Buchnera aphidicola (Macrosiphoniella sanborni): one gene and its partners. The protein of the gene in region 1 interacts with the protein of each later gene in a pairwise test. Links are inferred from orthologs where the notes say so. Each region holds a gene or a part of one and is shown on either strand. Other genes may lie near its edges.

Region 1 (5,091 bases):
TATTGTATAAAAAAATGTTGTCAACTAAAATCACAATTAATCTCTTTAGATGAAAGAGAAAAGAATCTGCGGGCATTATTAAATCTTGGTCATACATATGGACATGCTATTGAAGTTCATTCTGGTTATGGAAATTGGCTGCATGGAGAAGCGATATCAGTAGGAATAGTTATGGCAACGCGCACTTCTGAATTACTTGGATATCTAAAAAAACAAGATTTTAAAAGAATTATTGGATTGTTGAAAAGAGCAGGTTTACCTATTAAAGGGCCAAAAAATATGTCAGCTGCTTCATATATTCCTTATATGATGCGAGATAAGAAGGTGATGTCAGGAGAAATTAGATTAGTTTTACCAATATCTATTGGAAAAGCAAAAATTTATAGTAATGTAGATAAAAATATTATTTTAAGCGCTATAAAAAATTCGCAATAACTTTTTAAAATATAAAATAATTATATATTTTTATAAGTTTTTAAAATAGACGTTATATTGTGTTCTTACAAAACTATAGACTCATTATATTAATCAAATCTTCTATGATATTCTATTAAATATATTCTATTAAATATAAATAATAAAAGTGATATTATAAATAATAAAAATAATATGTTGTAGGTATTCTGAATTTTTTTTTGTGAATTTAAGTAAAGTACTATAAAAAAAATTTTTTATATATTTTTAAAAATCAACTATTTTTATATAAATTATTTTATATATTTTTTAACATGAATTCTTAAATTAGTATGAATTCTTAAATTAGTGAAGTATGAAATATTTTCTTAAAAATATTATTCATAATCAATCTGTTTAAAAAAAATAATTTTATATTATAGAATATAAAAAAATTATTATAAATGTAATAATCTATTATTTTCTGTAGTAATTTATATTTTTTAAAAATATAGTCTTTACTCAAGATAAAAAATTTATTTTCTTTTTTCATATTTTATGAAAATTATTTTGATTCGTATTAAATATAAATATTTTCAACTTAAATATAAAATTATTATGAAATCATGAATATTTTTAATATCTCTAACATAATTATTTATTTTAAATATATGTAATAAATTAATTTATATATATCAAAGATAGGGAAATTAAGATGAAAAAGTTTTTTTTAGCTCCATCTATTTTATCTGCTGATTTTGCACGTTTAGGAGAAGATACAAAAAAAGTAATAGATGCTGGAGCTGATTTAATACATTTTGATGTTATGGATAATCATTATGTTCCTAATCTAACTATGGGGCCTATGATCTTAGAGTCATTACGTAATTATCGTATTCAAGCTCCTATTGATGTTCATTTGATGGTTAAACCAGTAGATAGTTTGATTCCTTTATTTGCTAAAGCAGGAGCAACTTTTATAACTTTTCATCCAGAAGCTACGCTACATATTGAACGAACGTTACATTTAATTAAAGATCATGGATGCAAGGCAGGATTAGCAATTAATCCGGCTACACCACTTAATGTGTTAGAATATATTTTAGAAAAATTAGATTTAATTTTGTTAATGTCTGTAAATCCAGGTTTTAGCAATCAATCTTTTTTATCATCTACTTTCAAAAAAATACGTGAAGTAAGAAAAATTATTGATTCTAATTTTTCTGATATTCTTTTAGAAGTAGATGGTGGAATAAAATTAGAAAATATTGGTGACATTGCATTTTCTGGAGCAAATGTTTTTGTAATCGGATCCGGATTATTTAAGTATACAAACTATGAATTGATTATTAAAAAAATTCGGAAAGAATTAGAATACGTGCATTCAAGATTTATTCATTAAGTATTTTAACGTTAGGAAATAATATGATTCTTCATAAACCTATTTTGTTCAGTGCAATACAACCTTCTGGGAATTTGACTATCGGAAACTATATAGGAACCATGCGTTATTGGTCTAGTATGCAAGAAAATTATGATTGTCTTTATTGTATTGCTGATTTGCATGCATTGACTACTGCACAAAAAAATAGATTAAATTTGAAAAAATCGATATTAGACACATTATCTTTATATTTAGCTTCTGGAGTAGATCCTAATAAAAGCATTATTTTCATTCAATCACATGTTCACGAACACAGTCAATTAAATTGGATCCTAAATTGTTTCAGTGAATTTTCAGAATTATTTCGTATGACACAATTCAAACAAAAAAGAAAAATAGCGAAGAATGCTATTCAAAAAATCAATACTGCTTTATTTAATTATCCTATTTTAATGGCAGCAGATATTTTATTGTATCAAACTAATATTGTTCCAGTAGGAAAAGATCAAAAACAACATATAGAGTTAACTCGAAATATAGCACATCGTTTTAATAGTTTATATGGTGATATATTTACATTACCTGAATCATTAATTAGCGAATACGGTTCTAAAATTATGTCTTTATTAGAACCTAAGAAAAAAATGTCTAAATCTGATATTAATAAAAAAAATGTTATTTATTTATTAGATGATATGCATTCTATTATAAAAAAAATAAATAATGCTGTGACTGATTCAGAAATACCTTCTAAAATATATTATGATATAGAAAATAAACCTGGTATTTCAAATTTATTAGAAATTCTTTCTGCTATTACTAATCAAGATATAACTATATTATTAAAAGAATTAGAGGGAGTTATGTATTCTGAATTTAAAAAAATTGTTATAGATTCTATATCTAAATTTTTATATAATTTACAAAAATCTTATAATAATTATCGTTGTGATGAAACTTATTTAAAAAAAATTGCTTATGAAGGTGCAATAAAAGCACAATTCAAATCTAAAAAAACTTTAAAACGTGTATATGATATTTTGGGTATAATGACATTGAACTAATTTTATAATATAAACCAAAATTTTTATCTTTTAGTTTAGTCTAGTTTATTATGTAGTATTTAGTATTATAATTTTTTTAGAATTTTAGGTATTAGATATAAAATTTTTATTTAATTATATTATATTTTCTATTATTATAAATTAAAAGAGAAAGAAAAAAAACTATACCATATAATATATTAGCACTGATTAAAGTTATATATAATCCTTTGTATTTTACTATTGGTCCAGTAATAACAAATGTTAGTAAAGTTCCAATGGTACCAAATAATAAAATTAAATTTATTAATTTTGGAGAAGGGTTTTTTGTTTGTAATGAAGCTAACGTAATAATAATAGTATAAATTGCACTTGAAAAAAAACCTAAACTAATAATTGTGCACTGTTGTGTTATAAAATTTTCGCTGTGAATAAAGAAATACATGATTACAGTAGATGTACCTGTTAGAAAAATAAAAACACGATTTAAATTAAAAAATTTAATTAAAACACTAAAACACCACATTCCTATCATATAAGACATCCAAAAACTACTTACTAAGGTACCTGTTTTGTTTATATTAATATTCATTATTTTAGTAGCATATTGTGGTACCCATGAGATAAAGCCTAATTGTCCTAAAATATAAAGTAATGCTGATAAAGATAATAAAAATACATTTAGATTCCACTTTTCTTTTGTTTCTTTAATGTTTTGAACATCTATTTTTAATTTTTCAAAATTTAAATTAATAGTAAGAAGAAAAATTAAAATATAAATAATACCTATACATATGTAATTCCAATACCATATAATTTTTTTTTCTAAAAGATACGCTGTAATAATTGGAAATATCATTCCAGACATACTAAAAAAAGAGTCAGTTAATAATAATTTTTGACTTCTTTTAGAATCTAAATATAAATTAGTAATTATAAAAGTTCCTATAGACATAGTAATCCCACTAACTAATCCAAGTATAAAAAGATTGATTGAAAATAAAAATAGATTATTAGATAAGACTATTCCAATTATAGCTAAGTTAGTCAGTATAAATCCAAATATTAGTTGTTTTTTTAATGATATCACTTCTATTAACCAAGAATTTAAAAAAATTGATATTAATATTCCTGCGTTTAAAAAAGTAAATGTATTACTCATTTGGGCTACAGATAAATTAAAATAATCAGAAATATTTCCTATAATCATTCCAGTAATTACAACTAATCCACCTGTAAAAGCATATGACAAAAAACTAATCCATGTAAGTCCTATTCGATTAATATTATTCATATTTTTACCTGTTTTTTTTATAACAACTACTATGAATATAGTATATTTTTTTATAAAATGAAATATATGATATATTAAAATATATTCAAATGTAATAATTCATTCTTCAATTATATTATTTTTTTGTTGAATTTTTTTAAATAAGAAGACAACAAAATGTTTTTAATATTATTAACGAAATAAGTTTAATTTTAATAAAATATGATGTATATTTTATCTAAAATTATAAATTTTATAATATTTTTGACAACATTTAACATTAATTAAAAAAAAGAATAAATAATAATAAAAAAAATTTTATTTTTTAGATTAATTTACAAGATAGAGGTAAATATTAATTCTTCTTACTTAATATTCTTATTCTGCTTATATTAGTAGTATTATTAGTAGTATTATTAGTAGTATTATATGATATTAATATATGATATTAATTCGTATAGTATTATTAAAGAGAATTCAATTGTAGTTATATTATCAGAAAAATTTGTTATAAAATATCGATATAATAATATAACCAAACAATTAAGAGGCAATAAAATAAGTAGTATATTAAAATAGCATTTTTAAAAATTTAGATGCTCTTTTAAATTATTAATCAAGAGATTTTTAAGAGGTTCTTGTATCTTTTTACAATCTGATAAAATAATAATTTTAATGCAATTAAAAAACATCAAAGTATGTTCTAAATTTTTTATGTTTAAAGTTATATACTTATTAATATTTTATATAGAACATATAAAAGTATTTTTAATAATTATATGTTAAATTTAAATGTATAAAATAATAATATTATCAACTGATTTTAAATAAAAAGAAATAATTAGAAAATTCTTTTCTCGTCAAAGATTGTAATATAATTACTTAAAATATTTGAAATCTTAAAGAATCTCTAATTAGTAAATTTTTTCTTATTAAAAAAATATAAAATTATATCTAAAAAATCAATGCATGTATAAAAAATATATATGTATATAAAA
Region 2 (2,945 bases), 540 kb from region 1 along the record:
TGCAACAGGATTAGGTAAAACTCACTTGCTTCATGCTATAGGAAATGAAATCTTAACATATAAATATAATATTAAAATCATTTATATGAATTCTGAACGTTTTGTGCAAGATATGGTTAAAGCATTAAAAAATAATTCTATTGAAAAATTTAAATTATACTATCGTTCTGTTGACGTCTTACTAATTGATGATATTCAGTTTTTTGCACATAAAGAACATTCACAAGAAGAATTTTTTCATACATTTAATGCTTTACTAGAAGGTAATCAACAAATTATTTTAACCTCTGATCGTTATCCTAAAGAAATTAATGGTGTTGAAGATCGTCTTAAATCAAGGTTTAGTTGGGGTCTTACTGTTGCAATAGATCCACCAGAATTAGATACTAGAATAGCTATTCTCATCAAAAAAGCTGATGAAAAAAATATCATTTTATCTCATGAAGTTGCTTTTTTTATTGCTCAAAATTTAAGTTCTAATGTACGTGAATTAGAAGGTGCTCTAAATCGAGTAATTATTAATTCTCGTTTTACTCATCAAACTATTACTGTAGATTTTGTCAGAGAGGCACTACAAGATATACTTGCTCTCCAAAAAAAACTTGTTACTATTGATAATATTCAAAAAAAAGTTGCAGAATATTATAAAATTAAAGTAAGTGATTTGTTATCTAGAAAACGTTCACGATCAATTGTACGTCCAAGACAAATGGCTATGGCAATGGCTAAAAAATTCACAAAACATAGTTTACCTGAAATTGGAGACGCTTTTAGTGGCAGAGATCATACTACAGTATTACATGCATGTCGTAAAATTAAACAATTGCAAGAAGAAAATAATGAAATTAAAAAAGATTTTTTAAATTTAATTAAAACTCTCTCAATGTGATCATATGAAATTTAATATAAAAAACAATATTTTAATTCAAAATTTACAAAAAATAAACAGATTTGTCACAAAAAATACTTCTTTCCCTATATTAGAAAATATATTAATTTCTATAAAAAATAAAATTTTGTCATTAACAGCAACAAATTTAGAAATTGAATTAATTTCAAATATTGAATTATCGACGGACCATATTCCAGGTAGTACTACTATTTCTGGACGTAAACTTTTAGATATTTGTCGTAATTCATTAAATCTTTCAGATATTAAGATGCAATTAAAGGGAAACAAAATGCATATAATTTCTGGTAAGAGTAACTACATATTAACAACACTATCATCTGAACATTTTCCCAATCATAATAATTTTCATTATATTTCAGAATTTTTTATAAATTCAAACATTTTAAAAAATATGATAGAAAAAACTCATTTTTCTATGGGCAAGCAAGATGTAAGATATTATTTAAATGGTATGTTATTAGAAAAAATAGACTGTGCACTTAATATGGTCGCTACAGATGGATATCGTTTGGGAATTTCAAAAACTATTTTAAAAGAAAAAAAAATAAATTCTTTTTCAATTATAATTGCAAGAAAGGGAATTGCTGAATTATATAAATTATTAAATACTCCTCAAAAAGAAATAAAAATTTTAATTGGTCAAAATCATATTAGAATATATATAGAACAATTTATTTTTACTGCTCAACTGATTGAAGGAACATTTCCTAATTATGAAAGTGTGTTATTCCAAAAAAAAAATAATAGTATTATTTTTAATTGTAAATTATTAAAACAATCATTATTACGTGTTGCTATTCTATCACATGAAAAATTTTGTGGAGTAGAAATTCATATTAGAAACGGTCAATTTAAAGTATTATCTGATAATCAAGAAGAAGAAACAGCAGAAGATATGTTTAATATAAATTATATAGGCCCTGAAATAGAAATATCAATTAATGTTTATTATATATTAGATATATTAAATTCTATTAATAGTGAAAATATTCTCTTATTCTTAAATCATTCTAATAATTCTATACAAATTGAAGCGGAAAATGATACTTCAACTAAATATGTTGTAATGTTATTAAAACGCTAAATATTTTTTTAAAATTTTTATTAATATAATATTAAAAATAATTTCAATATTTCTTCTTTTTTATAAAAACACAGGAAAATTATGAATTATACATATAACTCTTCTCATATAAAAATTTTAAGAGGATTAGACGCTGTTCGTAAAAGACCAGGCATGTATATTGGTGATACAGATGATGGTAGTGGATTGCATCACATGGTTTTTGAAATAGTTGATAATGCTATAGATGAAGCATTATCAGGTTACTGTAAAGAAATTCAGGTTGTCATTCATGCAGACAATTCTGTATCTGTTCAAGATGATGGTCGAGGTATTCCAACTGATATTCATCCCGAAGAAAACATTTCAGCTGCCGAAGTTATTATGACAGTATTACATTCTGGGGGAAAATTTGATAATTCTTCATATAAAATATCAGGAGGATTACACGGTGTTGGAATATCAGTAGTCAATGCTTTATCAGAAAAGTTGGAATTAATAATTTATAAAAATAAAAAAAAATATCAACAAATATATTACAATGGCAAACCACAAAATTCCCTCTCTATTGTTAGTTCAACTAATTTATCAGGTACATACATAAGATTTTGGCCGAGTTATAAAACTTTCACTAATAATGTAAAATTTCAATATGATATTTTATCTAAACGTTTACGTGAATTATCATTTCTTAATTCAAATATTACGATTTATTTAGAAGACCATAGATCTAATATTAAAAATTGCTATCATTATAAAGGTGGAATTAAAGCTTTTATTAAATTTCTAAATATAAAAAAAATACCAATTCATCCAAAAATATTTTATTTTAAATCTAAAAAAGAAAAAATAGAACTAGAAGTAGCTATGCAATGGAGTGATTCACATCAAGAAAACATACTATGTTTTACTAACAATATCCCACAAAAAGACGGAGGAACACATTTAGCAGGTTTTCGTGCAGGCATG
Region 3 (2,959 bases), 120 kb from region 1 along the record:
AAATTATAAAAAAACTATCATTATTGGAATTATTGGTAAATATGTTAAATTACCTGATGCTTATAAATCTGTAATAGAAGCTCTAAAACATGCTGGTTTTAAAAATCAAATTAAAGTAAATATAACATTAATTAGTGCTAATGAAATAGAATGTACAAATACTAAGTTATTAAAAAACCTTAATGGTATTTTAATACCTGGAGGTTTCGGTGATCGGGGTATTAAAGGGAAATTATTATCTATAAAATATGCAAGAGAAAATAATATTCCATATTTTGGTATTTGTTTAGGTATGCAAATAGCAATTATTGAATTTGCACAAAATGTTATTGGAATTAAAGAAGCTAATTCAACAGAATTTGATCCTCAATGTAAATATCCAGTTATTGATTTAATAAAAAATCGTAATATTAATTCATTAAAATATAACAATAAAAAAGAAAAAAAAAGCGATTTAGGTGGTACTATGAGATTAGGTGGTCAACCTTGTAAATTGAGCACAAATAGTTTATCTCGAAAACTATATAATAAAGATGTGATTATAGAAAGACACAGACATCGATATGAAGTTAATAATATTTTATTCAAAAAAATAGAAACAGCAGGATTAAAAGTAACAGGACGTTCAGAAAAAAATAATATTGTAGAAATTATAGAAATAACTAATCATCCATGGTTTCTAGCTTGTCAATTTCATCCAGAGTTTACTTCTACACCACATGATGGTCATCCGCTATTTATTGATTTTATAAAATCAGCAGGAAAAAATAAAAAAAGTTTAAAATAAATATATTAAGGTATTATAATATGTCTAAAATTATAAAAATTATAGCACGTGAAATTATAGATTCCCGAGGTAATCCTACTGTAGAATCTGAAGTATATTTAGAAGATGGTTCTATAGGATTATCTTCTTCTCCTTCTGGAGCTTCTACAGGTTCATTAGAAGCTATGGAATTAAGAGATAATGATCAGGATCGATTTACAGGGAAAGGAGTAAAAAAAGCAGTTTTATTAATCAATACTGAAATATCTATGGCACTAAAAAATAAAAATGCTCAAGATCAAAGTCAGATCGACTATACTATGATTGATTTAGATGGCACAAAAAATAAATCTAGAATAGGTGCAAATGCAATTTTATCTGTATCTTTAGCTGTTGCAAAAGCTGCTGCTTCATCTAAAAAAATACCTTTATATAAACATATTGCAGAACTAAACAACACACCAAATATATTTTCTATGCCTCTTCCTATGATTAATATTATTAATGGTGGAAAACATGCTAATAATAATATTGATATTCAAGAATTTATGATTCAACCTATTAGTGCACGAACAATCAAAGAAGCTATACGTATGGGATGTGAAATATTTCATGCTTTGGGTACGTTACTTAAAGAAAAAAACATGAGCACAACCGTAGGAGACGAAGGTGGATATGCTCCAAATTTAAAATCTAACGAAGAAGCTTTAGATATTATTCAAGAAGCGATATATCACACTAAATATACATTAGGAAAAGATATAAGATTAGCAATAGATTGCGCAGCTTCAGAATTGTATAATGAAAAAACAAAAAAATATGAATTAATAGGAGAAAATATTTCTTTTTCTTCAAAAGAATTTACTCATTATTTAGAAAAACTATCTCAAAAATATCCTATCGTTTCAATTGAAGATGGTCAAAATGAATCAGATTGGGAAGGATTTTTATATCAAACAAAAATATTAGGTCATAAAATACAATTAGTTGGCGATGATTTGTTTGTAACAAATCCTCATATTTTAAGAAAAGGAATTAAATCAGGTATTGCAAATTCCATATTAATTAAATTAAACCAAATTGGTACATTAACAGAAACTATAGAAACAATTAAAATAGCTAAAGAAGCACACTATAATGTAATTATTTCTCATCGTTCAGGTGAAACAGAAGATTGTTCTATAGCAGATTTATCTGTAGGAACATCAGCAGGTCAAATTAAAACTGGTTCTGTTAGTCGTTCTGATAGAACTGCAAAATATAATCAATTAATTAGAATTGAAGAAAAATTAGGTTCTAAAGAAGCTCCGTTTAATGGTTTAAAAGAAATTCCATTTGCATTGTAAATAAAAACATATTTCAAAGAACCAGGTATTTTAAAATATGCCTGTTTCTTAACATATTCAAAATGATTTAAATCATTTATTTTAAAAAACATATTTTTTTTTAATCAAAATAAATATTTTTAGTATATGATTTAAAAAAAAATAAAAATATTTTTAATTTTTTTTATATTTCATATATCTTATTTTTTATATAAAATTATTTTTTAAAAAAATACATATTAATAAAAGTTCTTTTCTATATAATGATCTATAATACAAAATACACTTTGTTTTATATTTTTTTGAATATATACAAAAAAATTACTTTCTTATAAAAGTGAAATAAAATAAAATTTTATTACATAATACAAAATAATAAAAATATTAAATCTAATTATTTATAATAGGTTAATATATAATATTAAAAATATTTTAAGAATATTCATTTAATGATTTATCATTGATCATCACTTGGTATAATATGATGTAAAACATTCGTTATTAAAGATAATATTTTTTATTAAAAAGTATCAAACATTTAATTGTTTCGCAATATTATGTTATATATTTTTAAATATTTTTTTGATACTATAATAGTTAGTTTTTAACTATTCATTATTTAATAATTAAATAAAATAAATTATATTTTGATATAATATAAAATATTTTTAATTTATTTTAATTAAAAATATTAATAATATTATTATACTAAAAAAGTATATACTTTTTTAGAAAATATATTATCATTTAATTTGGAAATATTATATTAAAACATAATTTTTTTTTAGTAAAAATTATTTTATTTTTTATAATTAAAATATTCATGTATATAATAATAATAATAATATATTTTATACATTAGGAATGT

Evidence for each region. The genes of interacting proteins can lie anywhere in the genome.
Region 2: the proteins of rpe (region 1) and dnaN interact in binary tests that used the Escherichia coli proteins (3 or more experiments, as listed by UniProt). The link is inferred for Buchnera aphidicola (Macrosiphoniella sanborni) from one-to-one orthologs.
Region 3: the proteins of rpe (region 1) and eno interact in binary tests that used the Escherichia coli proteins (3 or more experiments, as listed by UniProt). The link is inferred for Buchnera aphidicola (Macrosiphoniella sanborni) from one-to-one orthologs.

The regions. Positions count from the first base shown.
Region 1 is NZ_CP034864.1:551,284-556,374, reverse strand. The notes cover bases 1-2,951. They hold rpe (ribulose-phosphate 3-epimerase), read left to right. Parts: upstream 1-1,108; coding sequence 1,109-1,795; downstream 1,796-2,951. Other genes in these bases: tsgA (MFS transporter TsgA), read right to left, coding at 2,948-2,951; trpS (tryptophan--tRNA ligase), read left to right, coding at 1,819-2,841; aroB (3-dehydroquinate synthase), read left to right, coding at 1-435. Also shown: more of tsgA, read right to left, coding at 2,952-4,114. UniProt on the Escherichia coli protein: Catalyzes the reversible epimerization of D-ribulose 5-phosphate to D-xylulose 5-phosphate.
Region 2 is NZ_CP034864.1:10,504-13,448, reverse strand. It holds dnaN (DNA polymerase III subunit beta), read left to right. Parts: upstream 1-893; coding sequence 894-1,997; downstream 1,998-2,945. Other genes in the region: gyrB (DNA topoisomerase (ATP-hydrolyzing) subunit B), read left to right, coding at 2,079-2,945; dnaA (chromosomal replication initiator protein DnaA), read left to right, coding at 1-889. UniProt on the Escherichia coli protein: Confers DNA tethering and processivity to DNA polymerases and other proteins. Acts as a clamp, forming a ring around DNA (a reaction catalyzed by the clamp-loading complex) which diffuses in an ATP-independent manner freely and bidirectionally along dsDNA.
Region 3 is NZ_CP034864.1:438,176-441,134, forward strand. It holds eno (phosphopyruvate hydratase), read left to right. Parts: upstream 1-807; coding sequence 808-2,112; downstream 2,113-2,959. Other genes in the region: D9V74_RS01970 (CTP synthase), read left to right, coding at 1-787. UniProt on the Escherichia coli protein: Catalyzes the reversible conversion of 2-phosphoglycerate (2-PG) into phosphoenolpyruvate (PEP). It is essential for the degradation of carbohydrates via glycolysis.